One region of the Metabacillus hrfriensis genome, then DNA from elsewhere that is predicted to be linked to it. Evidence: riboswitches for the same ligand, from Rfam matches in the RefSeq annotation. Region 1 holds a riboswitch; each other region holds the start of a gene.
What was found. Region 1 has a riboswitch for thiamine pyrophosphate ahead of tenA (thiaminase II). Riboswitches for the same ligand answer to the same signal wherever they lie in the genome.

Region 1 (3,285 bases):
TTTCATATTGTTCTAAAACACCTGTTTTTGCCAGTGAGTCCACGACTGCTTTCGCTAACCAGCCACCGAGAATCATTCCGCTTATCACATGAATTACTAACGTAACAAAAAATACTTCTGTCGTGTAATATCCAAAACCGTTGGCGATTAAGTTATAGATCATGCTTCCAACCGCTGCAAGAGCCCCAGACAGCATTAATGTAAACAGGTTGTAGCGTTTATATCTGAATATCGCGAATGCGATTTCTGAACCAATACCTTGAAAGACGCCAATTAAAAGGGCCGATAGACCAAAATGACTTCCTGTTAATAACTCTACTGCTGCCGCTGCAACCTCTGCAATAAGCGCCGCACCCGGTTTTCGGATAATATACGCTACTATTGGACTGGCAATCACCCAAATCCCAAACATAAATCCTGCGCCCACCGGCCCCACAATAGCGGAAATCGGAATCCAAAGAGTAGACCATCCTAAATAAATAACTCCACAAGCCACCGCTAGAATGACAGCAAGAACTACTTCTTTCATCTTCCAGCTCATCACTTAACTACCTCCATTTTCACAGGCCATTCTTCGAGTTTATAGGCCATATCCCAAAACATATATTCAAGCTGACAACTTATTAAAAAATGTTCTTTCATCTTTTCTTTTTCTCTCTCTGTTGCTTCCTTTGCCCACTCATCTATCCGGTCACAAAATTTGGTTGTAATCGAATCTGTACGATTCCCATAAAAATTTATCCAATCATAAAATGGATGAGAGCGGTCTGGATTAACTTCATTTAATATTCTTTTCCCAATCTCCCAATATGTCCACGGACATGGTAATAAGACAGCTAAAATTTCCCCTAGTGTTCCTTCGTGTGCAACTGTAAGCATATGACGTATGTAATGATGGGAAGATGGTGATAACGGATACCCTTGTAATACTTCATATGGAACTCCCGCTACTTGACAAAAGTTATTATGCGGGTGGATTTCACTTTTTAATATAAATGAAATTTGCTGATTAAACATATCCATATCTTCACGATTCTCACACTTCGAGACCGCTATTCCATAGATTCTGATAAAGGAACTCAAATATTCAAAGTCCTGTTTAACATAATGAATTAATTGTTCCTTTTTTAATTCCCCATTGGCAATTCCTTGGACAAAAGGATGTTCGAAAATCGCATGAAAGATAGGATTTGCTTCTTTTCTTAGTTCTGCTGAAAAACTCATATATTTAGCCCCCTTATTGGTTATAACGGGAAGACACTATAGGGAGCGGCTACTATAAGTTAAATACGAAAAAAACCGCTCCAAAAATGGAGCGGCAGAATAATTGTATATATTCATACACGGACTCCACTTTCCTACGCTAGTATGAACTAGATCAGGTTCAAAGGGTCCAGGATAACTCCTGTCTCAGCCATAAAATGGCTCCCCTAGTGGTCTTCCTATTAATTTAATATTTACTGTACACATGCTTTCTATTAAAGTCAATCAATTTATAATTACAGGATTAGTATGAAACTTTGTTAACTCCATTTGTTAAAGAGCCCTGAAGTTATGATTAGAAGTTTCGGGATAATGAGACACCTTTAATAAGAATCATTTCAAAATCTCCATAAATCCCACAAGAAATTCTTCGATTAATTGGCCTCAATATAATTAAAGAGCGCAATTCTAGCTGTATATTTGCAGCTGACATCAGATTTTACAGCAATCAAAAAGTGCAGTTCTCACTGCTCTCAACATTGATGGCAGAATCTTTACGTGCTTACCTTTTAGTTTTCCTTCGGCAGGAATCAATTTATTATCCACCGTACCACTTTGATTCCATCAGAAATGATCCTGACTCTTTTTTCTGGAATTTGCATAAAATGACATTGGTAATGTGATTAACTAAAATGGAACTGAAGATGAAAAAAAGATGATCCCAAGATTACTGTATACCAATAAAAGCTTTTGTTTTAGAGTTTCATGGATATGCTATAGTATAAGGAATAATATAGAGTGGTGATGAACGATGAAAACATTCTTAAAGCGATTATCTCAACGCAGAGATCAATTAAGCCAGTTAGAGAAACAGGTATTAGACTATATTTTAATAAACCCGAATCTCGTTGTTCAGTCCAATGTGAATGATCTTGCCAAAGAATTATTTGTATCAACCGCAACGATTAGCAGAACTTGTAAACAGTTAGGCTACGAGGGATTCCAAGATTTAAAATACACGTTAAGTAAATATGTTGATTATGATAAAGATGATGAAAATATTATTTCTTCTAATACGATATTGACTCAAATAGATCGAGTAAAAAAAGAAATGGAGCAAACCTTACAGAATCTCAATGAAGAAAAGATTCAAAAAGCTGCAGCGTATATTAAAGAAAGTAATTATGTTGAGTTTTTTGGGGTTGGGGCATCACTTCCAACTTGTGTGGAAGCTGCTAGAAAGCTTACCTTTTCAGGAAGAATCTGCAGTGCACGTGAAGATTGGGATGAACTAAGATGCGTGGCCAATAGTTTATCTGAAAATGATTTAGCCATTTTAGTATCATATAGTGGAGAAACATTACATATACTAGAGTTTGCAAATATATTAAAAGAGAAGAACGTAAAGACAATAGCCGTCGTTGGCCGACGGAATAGCCGGTTGGAACAAGAAGTTGATCTCACTTTTCATGCACATATTACAAACGGATATTATGGCGAATTAGATATGAGTTCGAGATTTCCGTTAAGCATTATTTTGGATTTCATTATCCTGACGTATATGAATCATTAGTACTAAGAGGTTTCTAGTAAATACTAGAAACTTTTTTTTATGAAGGCAAAGGGAACGAAACTTAAAACTTCAATAAAAGAAACCCTTTCAGACTTAATTTTTGAGGTGAGGTAAAGAATATGAGAGGGATTTCAGAACTTCTATACTCTTTTTGTATGTAAGCTCGTTACAAAAAAAGTAACTGTGTACAACAAACATGAAAGCGATTGCAACACAGTACTAATAAAGCTATGCTATACCCGTAAGTTGATAGAAAACTTACATGAGCAGCTAGCTCGCAACCTGACTTTGGAAAAAGGAGAGTCCAGTATGAAAAAGAAAAGCATGAAATCGAATTTTTGGGAGTTTTTTCAAGGCTTAGGGAAAACTTTTATGCTACCTGTGGCACTGTTAGCATTCATGGGATTAATGTTAGGGGTCGGAAGTGCATTTACAAGTCCAACTACGATTGAAACCATCCCCTTTTTAGGAAATCCTATTTTACAAATACTCTTTAGTTTTATGTCTAC
Region 2 (3,285 bases), 2.2 Mb from region 1:
TTCAAATCTGCTGACTTTGTATACTGGTGTGTTTTCAAAGATTTTTCCGCTCATCAGCTGAATGGCTTTTGTAAAGGCTTTGCACAGCGCGGCTGGAGTAAGCTTTCCATCTTTTTCAATTTTCAGAGCCCCGTAAATCGCATCTGTTATGCCTTTTTCATATTCTTGGACTTTTTCTTTGGAATGCCATTCTACGTCCTTTTCAATTTCTGCTCTTTTTTTCAAAGAATCGGCTTCCTCAGCCGTCATTGCCAGTTTGTACATTCCATTGTATTGAAGCTGTATGTCAATTCCGCTTTCCAGCAGTAAATCATGAGCTAATTTTGGATAAAGCGCCTGGCTTTCTTTAGCAAACCTGAAAAAAGCATCATCCTTTTCAGTTTCAGTATGGGCGCCAAGCATACCCGCCGCAGCACTGGATGCTCCGCTGCCTGTTTTTCCGCTTTCAAATACCGCAACTCGAAGTCCGGCTTTCGCTAAATAATAGGCAGAGGCAAGCCCGATGACTCCTCCGCCGATAATGCCGGCATCAAATAAAGGCTTCAATGGCCCATCCCCCTTTTTAATTGATCAGCAAGTTCAAGTGCCGCATGACTTGGATGCTCCGCTGAAAAAACATAGGACATCACGGCTGCTCCCTCAATCTTTATATCTCTTAGATCAGGAATGACAGCAGGATTGATTCCTCCAATTGCAATGACTGGAATGCTGACAGATTCCGCTATTTCCGCAAGCTTGCTTATCCCTCTTGCTTCTAGACCATTTTTTGATGATGTTTGGAATACATGCCCGAAAAGGAGACGATCTGCCCCATTTTCAGCACAATATACTGCTTCAGCAGCAGTGTGGACTGAACAGCCTACCTCAAGATGCGGGAAGCGCTGTTTCACCAGTTTCACATTGAAGCTGTGCGATGGGAGCTGAACCTGATGCAAACCAGAAAGAACAGCTGCATCCACACGGTCATTCATGACAAGCTTTGATTTCGGAACCCCATTTTGATGGAGCTCTTCAATTAAGCTGATCAGTTCCCCAGCTGATTTATTCTTCTCTCTAATATGAATGGCATCTGCAGAGGTATGTATATCTGTGATGATTTTTACGAGCTCTGCAGCAGAGTGCCGTCCATCTGTGACAAGGTGCAATTTCACTTTTGCATCAGCATGGTTTGTGTCTCATCCCACGCTTCCATCTTTTCCGCCATATCCCAAAAACGATATTCATACATCGAGCTGATGAGGAAGTTTTCCTTCATCATTTGTCTCTCGTGATCGCTTGCACGCAGAGCAAGCTCGTCAAATCTTGCAATCTGCTCGAGGACAAGCTCTTTAAACCAATCACCGTGATAAGTCGCAATCCATTTCTCATAAACTTCATCACCAGGCTTGCAATCTTTCAGGTGCTCCCCGACTTCATAATAGAGCCAATAGCATGGAAGCAGAGCTGCAATGATTTCACCAAGATTTCCTGTCGCAACTGAACGGTACATATGGGAGGTGTAAGCATACGCAGTTGGCGATGGCTTAAACTCCTTCCGTTCGGTGTCTGTGATTCCAAGCAGGACAGAAAATTGCTGATGCAAAGAGAGCTCTGCTTCATAGGTTCCCTGTGAATGAACGGACATCCGGTATGTTGTATGAAGGTCAGGGGCCATCGCCCCTGCAAAAGCCTGCACTTTTGCAAAATGCGTTAAGTAATAAGAATCCTGCATCACATAGTATTTAAATTTCTCCTTTGAAAGGCTGCCTTCGCCAATTCCTTTTACAAAAGGATGTTCAAAGCTTCCTTCCCACCATTTATCTGCATACTCCCGGCATTCTTTTGAAAATGACATGTTTTGTTCCTCCTCATTTTTAGTATAAAAACGGCAAAAAACCACTTTTCGCATAGAAAAGTGGTGTATGAATAGACCTTTACACCACTTCCCTACGCTGGTTTTAGCCAGATCAGGTTCGGAGGGTCTTGAAGGCAAACTTCAATCTCAGCCCTTCTAAAAGGGCTCCCCTAGCGGTTGTTTATATATTATTTTAGAAATATTTACATGTACATCATACCATGCTCAAAGAAACTTTCAAGTCAAAATTATCAACTTTTATGGAACTCAAGCTCTTGCCTGAGCTCATCCACATATTCAGCTGATCCAGTCAGAATCAGTAAATCTCCGCGTTTCAGCTCTGTATCGCCATGCGGCACAATCGATTCATTTTCCCTGAAAATACGGACAAAAATAACGTCGCCTGTAAATGGAAAGCTGCGGAGCACCATGCCATCGTAGCGTCTGTTGTTCATTTTTATCTGATAAAGAGCTGAATCGTTATTGGTCAGAATCTTCATGATGCCAGGTGCTTCAATAAGAGCCCTCAGCAAGGTTTTGGTAGAAAGCAGAACAGAGAAGACATCAATGTCTTTCGCTCTTAGCTGCTCGTCTAATAATGGTGATGAGATGCTTGCAATCACCCGTCCAACTTCAACCTCTTTTGCAAACATGGCGATTTCAGCATTCGTATCCTCATCTCCTGCAGCAGCAATAAGGATATCAGCTTCAAATACTCCCTGGGACTGCAGGGTCTCAATTGAGTAATCTTCAAGCTCCTCAATATGAAACAATGATTCAGCGATCTGCTGTTCATTTTTATCGACATAAGTATGATACACCGTCGTATCGTACATCTTCGGATTTAACTCGCGTGTCACCGGCAGTGTCATTTGATTGGCTCCTATAAAAGCTACCTTCAGCTTCTTTTGCGAAGACAGCTGTTCAGGGAAAAGCTTCTTAAATCCAATCGGAGTAAAAATACTCGTCAGAACAGCCGTTAAAATGAGCGCACCTGACATTTGTGCATCAATCACATTTACTCTTTCTCCAATGGTAGCTGCCGCAATAACAAGGGAAAGGGTTGATGTCAGCAAAAATCCTGAAGCAAGCGTTGTTTTTGTGTCATACCATCTCTTCAGTAAATAAATCGGCACAATTTTAGAGATCAGCAAGGCAATAAACAGCAATGGGATCAGCATTAAAATTTTTGGATCCTTAAACATCGACCATACATCAAGATCGACACCAACCATAACAAAGAAGATCGGTATCAAAAATCCGTAGCCGAAGGAATCCATTTTCTGAACCATTTCTTTGTTTGGGGACAGCAGTGAGACCAGAACACCCGCTAAAAACGCTCCTAATATGTTTTCTGCCCCGATTGTTTCTGATAAGGCAACAAGGACAATGATCAGAGTGAAAATAGCCCTTGTCCCAATTTGAATCGTACCTTTAGACATCGTTTCAAT
Region 3 (3,285 bases), 1.3 Mb from region 1:
AGCATGACCTCCCTTAATCACAACATTTTTCACGCCAAAAGAATGCAGGATTTTGGCAGCAGTCTGACGATCATCAAGATTGAGAATGTTCAAACCCGTCAGCACTTCAGCTTCTGGAATGTTGGGAGTAACGACCAAAGCAAGCGGAAGCAAATGATTTTTCAATGCTTCTACTGCTTCATCCTGCAATAATGAAGCACCGCCTTTGGCTATCATGACGGGATCTACAATCACTTTGCTCCAATTGAACCTCTTTATTTGTTCAGAAACAGCTTCAATAATTTCACTATTAAAAAGCATTCCGGTTTTAATGGCATCAGCTCCAATGTCTGAGCCAATCGCTTCAATCTGCTGCACAACCGCGTCCGCTGTTAATGGAAACACACCATGTACACCTAGTGTGTTTTGAGCGGTAACCGCTGTAATGGCAGACATTCCGTATACATTCAATTCCTGAAACGTTTTTAAATCCGCCTGAATTCCTGCTCCGCCTCCGCTGTCAGAGCCTGCAATTGTCAGTGCTTTAGAGATTGACATGGCTGACCTCCTCAAGCGCAGAAAGTTTTTGAATATTATCAGCTGAAATGGTATAAAGATTGTTTAAAAACTCGATTTGAAAGCTTCCGGGACCTTCAATTCCTTCAGCTGCAAGTTCTGCAGCACTCCCGTAAACCGCTAATGCTGCAGCAGAAGCACGAACATAATCTTTTTCAACAGCGCAAAATGCGCCGATAACAGAGGTGAGCAAGCAGCCTGCACCTGTTACTTTAGTTAATAGAGAATTACCATTTTTGCATATATATGTTGTTTCTCCATCTGAAACAATATCCTGTTTTCCTGTAATGACCGCAATAGTGTTTAACTGCTTTGCAGCTTTTACAGCAAGTTCGATTATGTCACCTTCGCCGTCACCGGAGTCGACTCCTTTTATCGACCAGCTCTCCCCAACGACATTTGCCACTTCAGCAGCATTCCCTCTAACTGCAGTGATCTCCAGTTCCTTTACGATTTTTTGTGCTGTTTCAGTACGGTATTTTGTTGCGCCTGCACCAACCGGATCAAAAATGACTGGCACGCCATGCTTATTGGCAGATTTCCCTGCAAGCAGCATCGCTTCTACATTTTCTTCGTTTAAGGTGCCAATATTTAATACGAGTGCCCCAGCAATTTTCGCCATATCCGCCACTTCTTCCTTGGCGTAAGCCATGACCGGCGATGCTCCGATTGCTAACAGGCCATTTGCTGTAAAATTCGTTACCACAACGTTTGTAATATTGTGCACCAGAGGTTTTTCTTTTCTTACTTTTTCTAGAATCGCATCAATCGTTTTAGGCTCTATCATATTTTTTCCTCCCCATAATAAAGAGCACTCTGCCGCGGCAAAGTGCTCATATGTATCCCTGAATCACATCCCTGCGCTGGCATTATCCAACAGGTTCATTCGGTCTACGGCAGATAGCCGTACTCTCAGCCTGATTCCACAAGCTCCCGTTTTCATTATTTTATTTTATGATTCAAAGTCTACTCTTCTGACACTGGATTTGCAACCATTAAGCAGCTGTTTTTTTTCTCCATCACTTTTGTTTTTATCAATAAAATGAAAATAAGTATAATTGGAATCCCAAACTGAAATGGCAAATGAATGTATAAAGGCACAATTTCAAGTCCAATTTTTATATGCAGGAATCATACTCGGAGAAAATCTATGAGGCACTCAAAACGGGCAATCACCAAGTTCTTTTTTCATCAGCTTCTATTGATTCAGACAATAGACTGTATTATCATTTTTATTTCCTCAATTTTCGATCCGATTTGGCAGGAATGGATTATTATTCCTTTCCAGGTTCATTTATGTGAATCAAATAATAAGAACCCAGCTTCCTTGGTTTATTGGTTCCTATTAGTGCTAAAAGTATTTTCAAAGCAAGCCAGATCGGCAGCCAAAATAAAAAAGACATCATATCTGATGTCTTTACTTTCTTTCCAATGCTAATTTAATGCCAAATCCAATGAGTACTGCTCCGGTAATGCCTTCCATCCAATTTTGTACAGCTGGCTTCTTCATGAAAGCACTCAATTGATGAATCAAATAAATATAAATAATAAACCAAATAAAAGTAAGAATAGTGTATGTTAATCCCATGATCATAAACTGTGTAAAAGTATTTGATCCCGGCTCCAAAAATTGCGGCAAAAAGGTTAAAAAGAAAACAGCTACCTTAGGGTTTAGGAGATTTGTCAAAAATCCCTGTCTATAACAGTTGACTTGTTTTGCTTCAGGCTTTTGTTCTTCTCTATCTTGTATTCTGCCCGGTTTTTTTAGAGTCCATAATGATTTAAGTCCTAAATAAATGAGGTAGCAAGCTCCTGCGTACTTCAGGATTGAAAAGAGAAAAGCTGATTTGACAATAAGTGCTGATAAACCTAACACAGCTGCAAAAGTATGAATTAAAAGTGCTGTCAAGGTCCCGAACACTGTTTTCATTCCTCCTGCCCTCCCGCCAGTGATTGTATTCTTAGTAGCGATGGCTGTATCAGGTCCAGGCAATAAAATTAATAAGATCGACATGATGATAAATAATGATAAGTGCTCCAAGCTTATCACCCTCCATTCTGAATTTTACCTATTTTAACATACGGAGGGAAAGCTTGATAGAGCCTAATTTAACGGGAAAGTAGTTTCCAGATTCCTAAAACATCCAGCAAAACAAGGAAAATAGCAATTGGAGCTACATATCTCATTAAAAAGAACCAAGTGTTAAAGAGTCCTTTAGATAAAGACGAACCGTTAGCAAGTTCTGAGTAAAGCATGGATTTTTTCATTTTCAAAGGAACAAAGATGGAGATCAGCAGAGCGCCAATCGGCATCAAAATATTGCTGACCAAATAATCAGCTGCATCGAAAATTGATTTTCCAAAAATGCTTACTTCACTCCAGATTCCAAATGATAAAGCAGATGGCACTCCGACTGCGAATATAGTCAGTCCAATGATCCAAGACCATTTAATCCGTTTATTAGCATCACCTTTAGCGATTACAGATACTATAATTTCAAGCATCGAAAACGCTGATGTTAATGAAGCAAATAAGAAAAGCAGTAAGAAGGCAACAAAGAATATCATTCCAAATGCCATTTGATTAAAAACGGTCGGCAGAACATTAAATAACAAGACAGGCCCAGCATCAGGCTTCAGTCCAAATGTAAAAACTCCCGGGAAAATAGCTAATCCTGCCATAACAACAATAAATATATTCATACCTACAATCGAAATCGCAGATTGCGG

Region 2: it holds a riboswitch for thiamine pyrophosphate, as region 1 does, so the genes downstream of both, tenA (thiaminase II) here and tenA (thiaminase II) in region 1, are expected to answer to the same signal.
Region 3: it holds a riboswitch for thiamine pyrophosphate, as region 1 does, so the genes downstream of both, thiM (hydroxyethylthiazole kinase) here and tenA (thiaminase II) in region 1, are expected to answer to the same signal.

The regions. Positions count from the first base shown of each region.
Region 1 is NZ_CP126116.1:4,079,554-4,082,838, forward strand. Features, by position in the region: gene QLQ22_RS20370 (ECF transporter S component) at 1-541, opposite strand, end outside; gene tenA (thiaminase II) at 541-1,224, opposite strand; TPP riboswitch at 1,339-1,442, opposite strand; gene QLQ22_RS20380 (MurR/RpiR family transcriptional regulator) at 2,015-2,776, shown strand; gene malX (maltose/glucose-specific PTS transporter subunit IIBC) at 3,086-3,285, shown strand, end outside.
Region 2 is NZ_CP126116.1:1,245,467-1,248,751, reverse strand. Features, by position in the region: gene thiO (glycine oxidase ThiO) at 1-546, opposite strand, end outside; gene tenI (thiazole tautomerase TenI) at 543-1,151, opposite strand; gene tenA (thiaminase II) at 1,148-1,834, opposite strand; TPP riboswitch at 1,907-2,016, opposite strand; gene QLQ22_RS06110 (monovalent cation:proton antiporter family protein) at 2,086-3,285, opposite strand, start outside.
Region 3 is NZ_CP126116.1:2,755,583-2,758,867, forward strand. Features, by position in the region: gene thiD (bifunctional hydroxymethylpyrimidine kinase/phosphomethylpyrimidine kinase) at 1-537, opposite strand, end outside; gene thiM (hydroxyethylthiazole kinase) at 524-1,342, opposite strand; TPP riboswitch at 1,394-1,502, opposite strand; gene QLQ22_RS13720 (LysE family translocator) at 1,973-2,569, opposite strand; gene QLQ22_RS13725 (sodium-dependent transporter) at 2,665-3,285, opposite strand, start outside.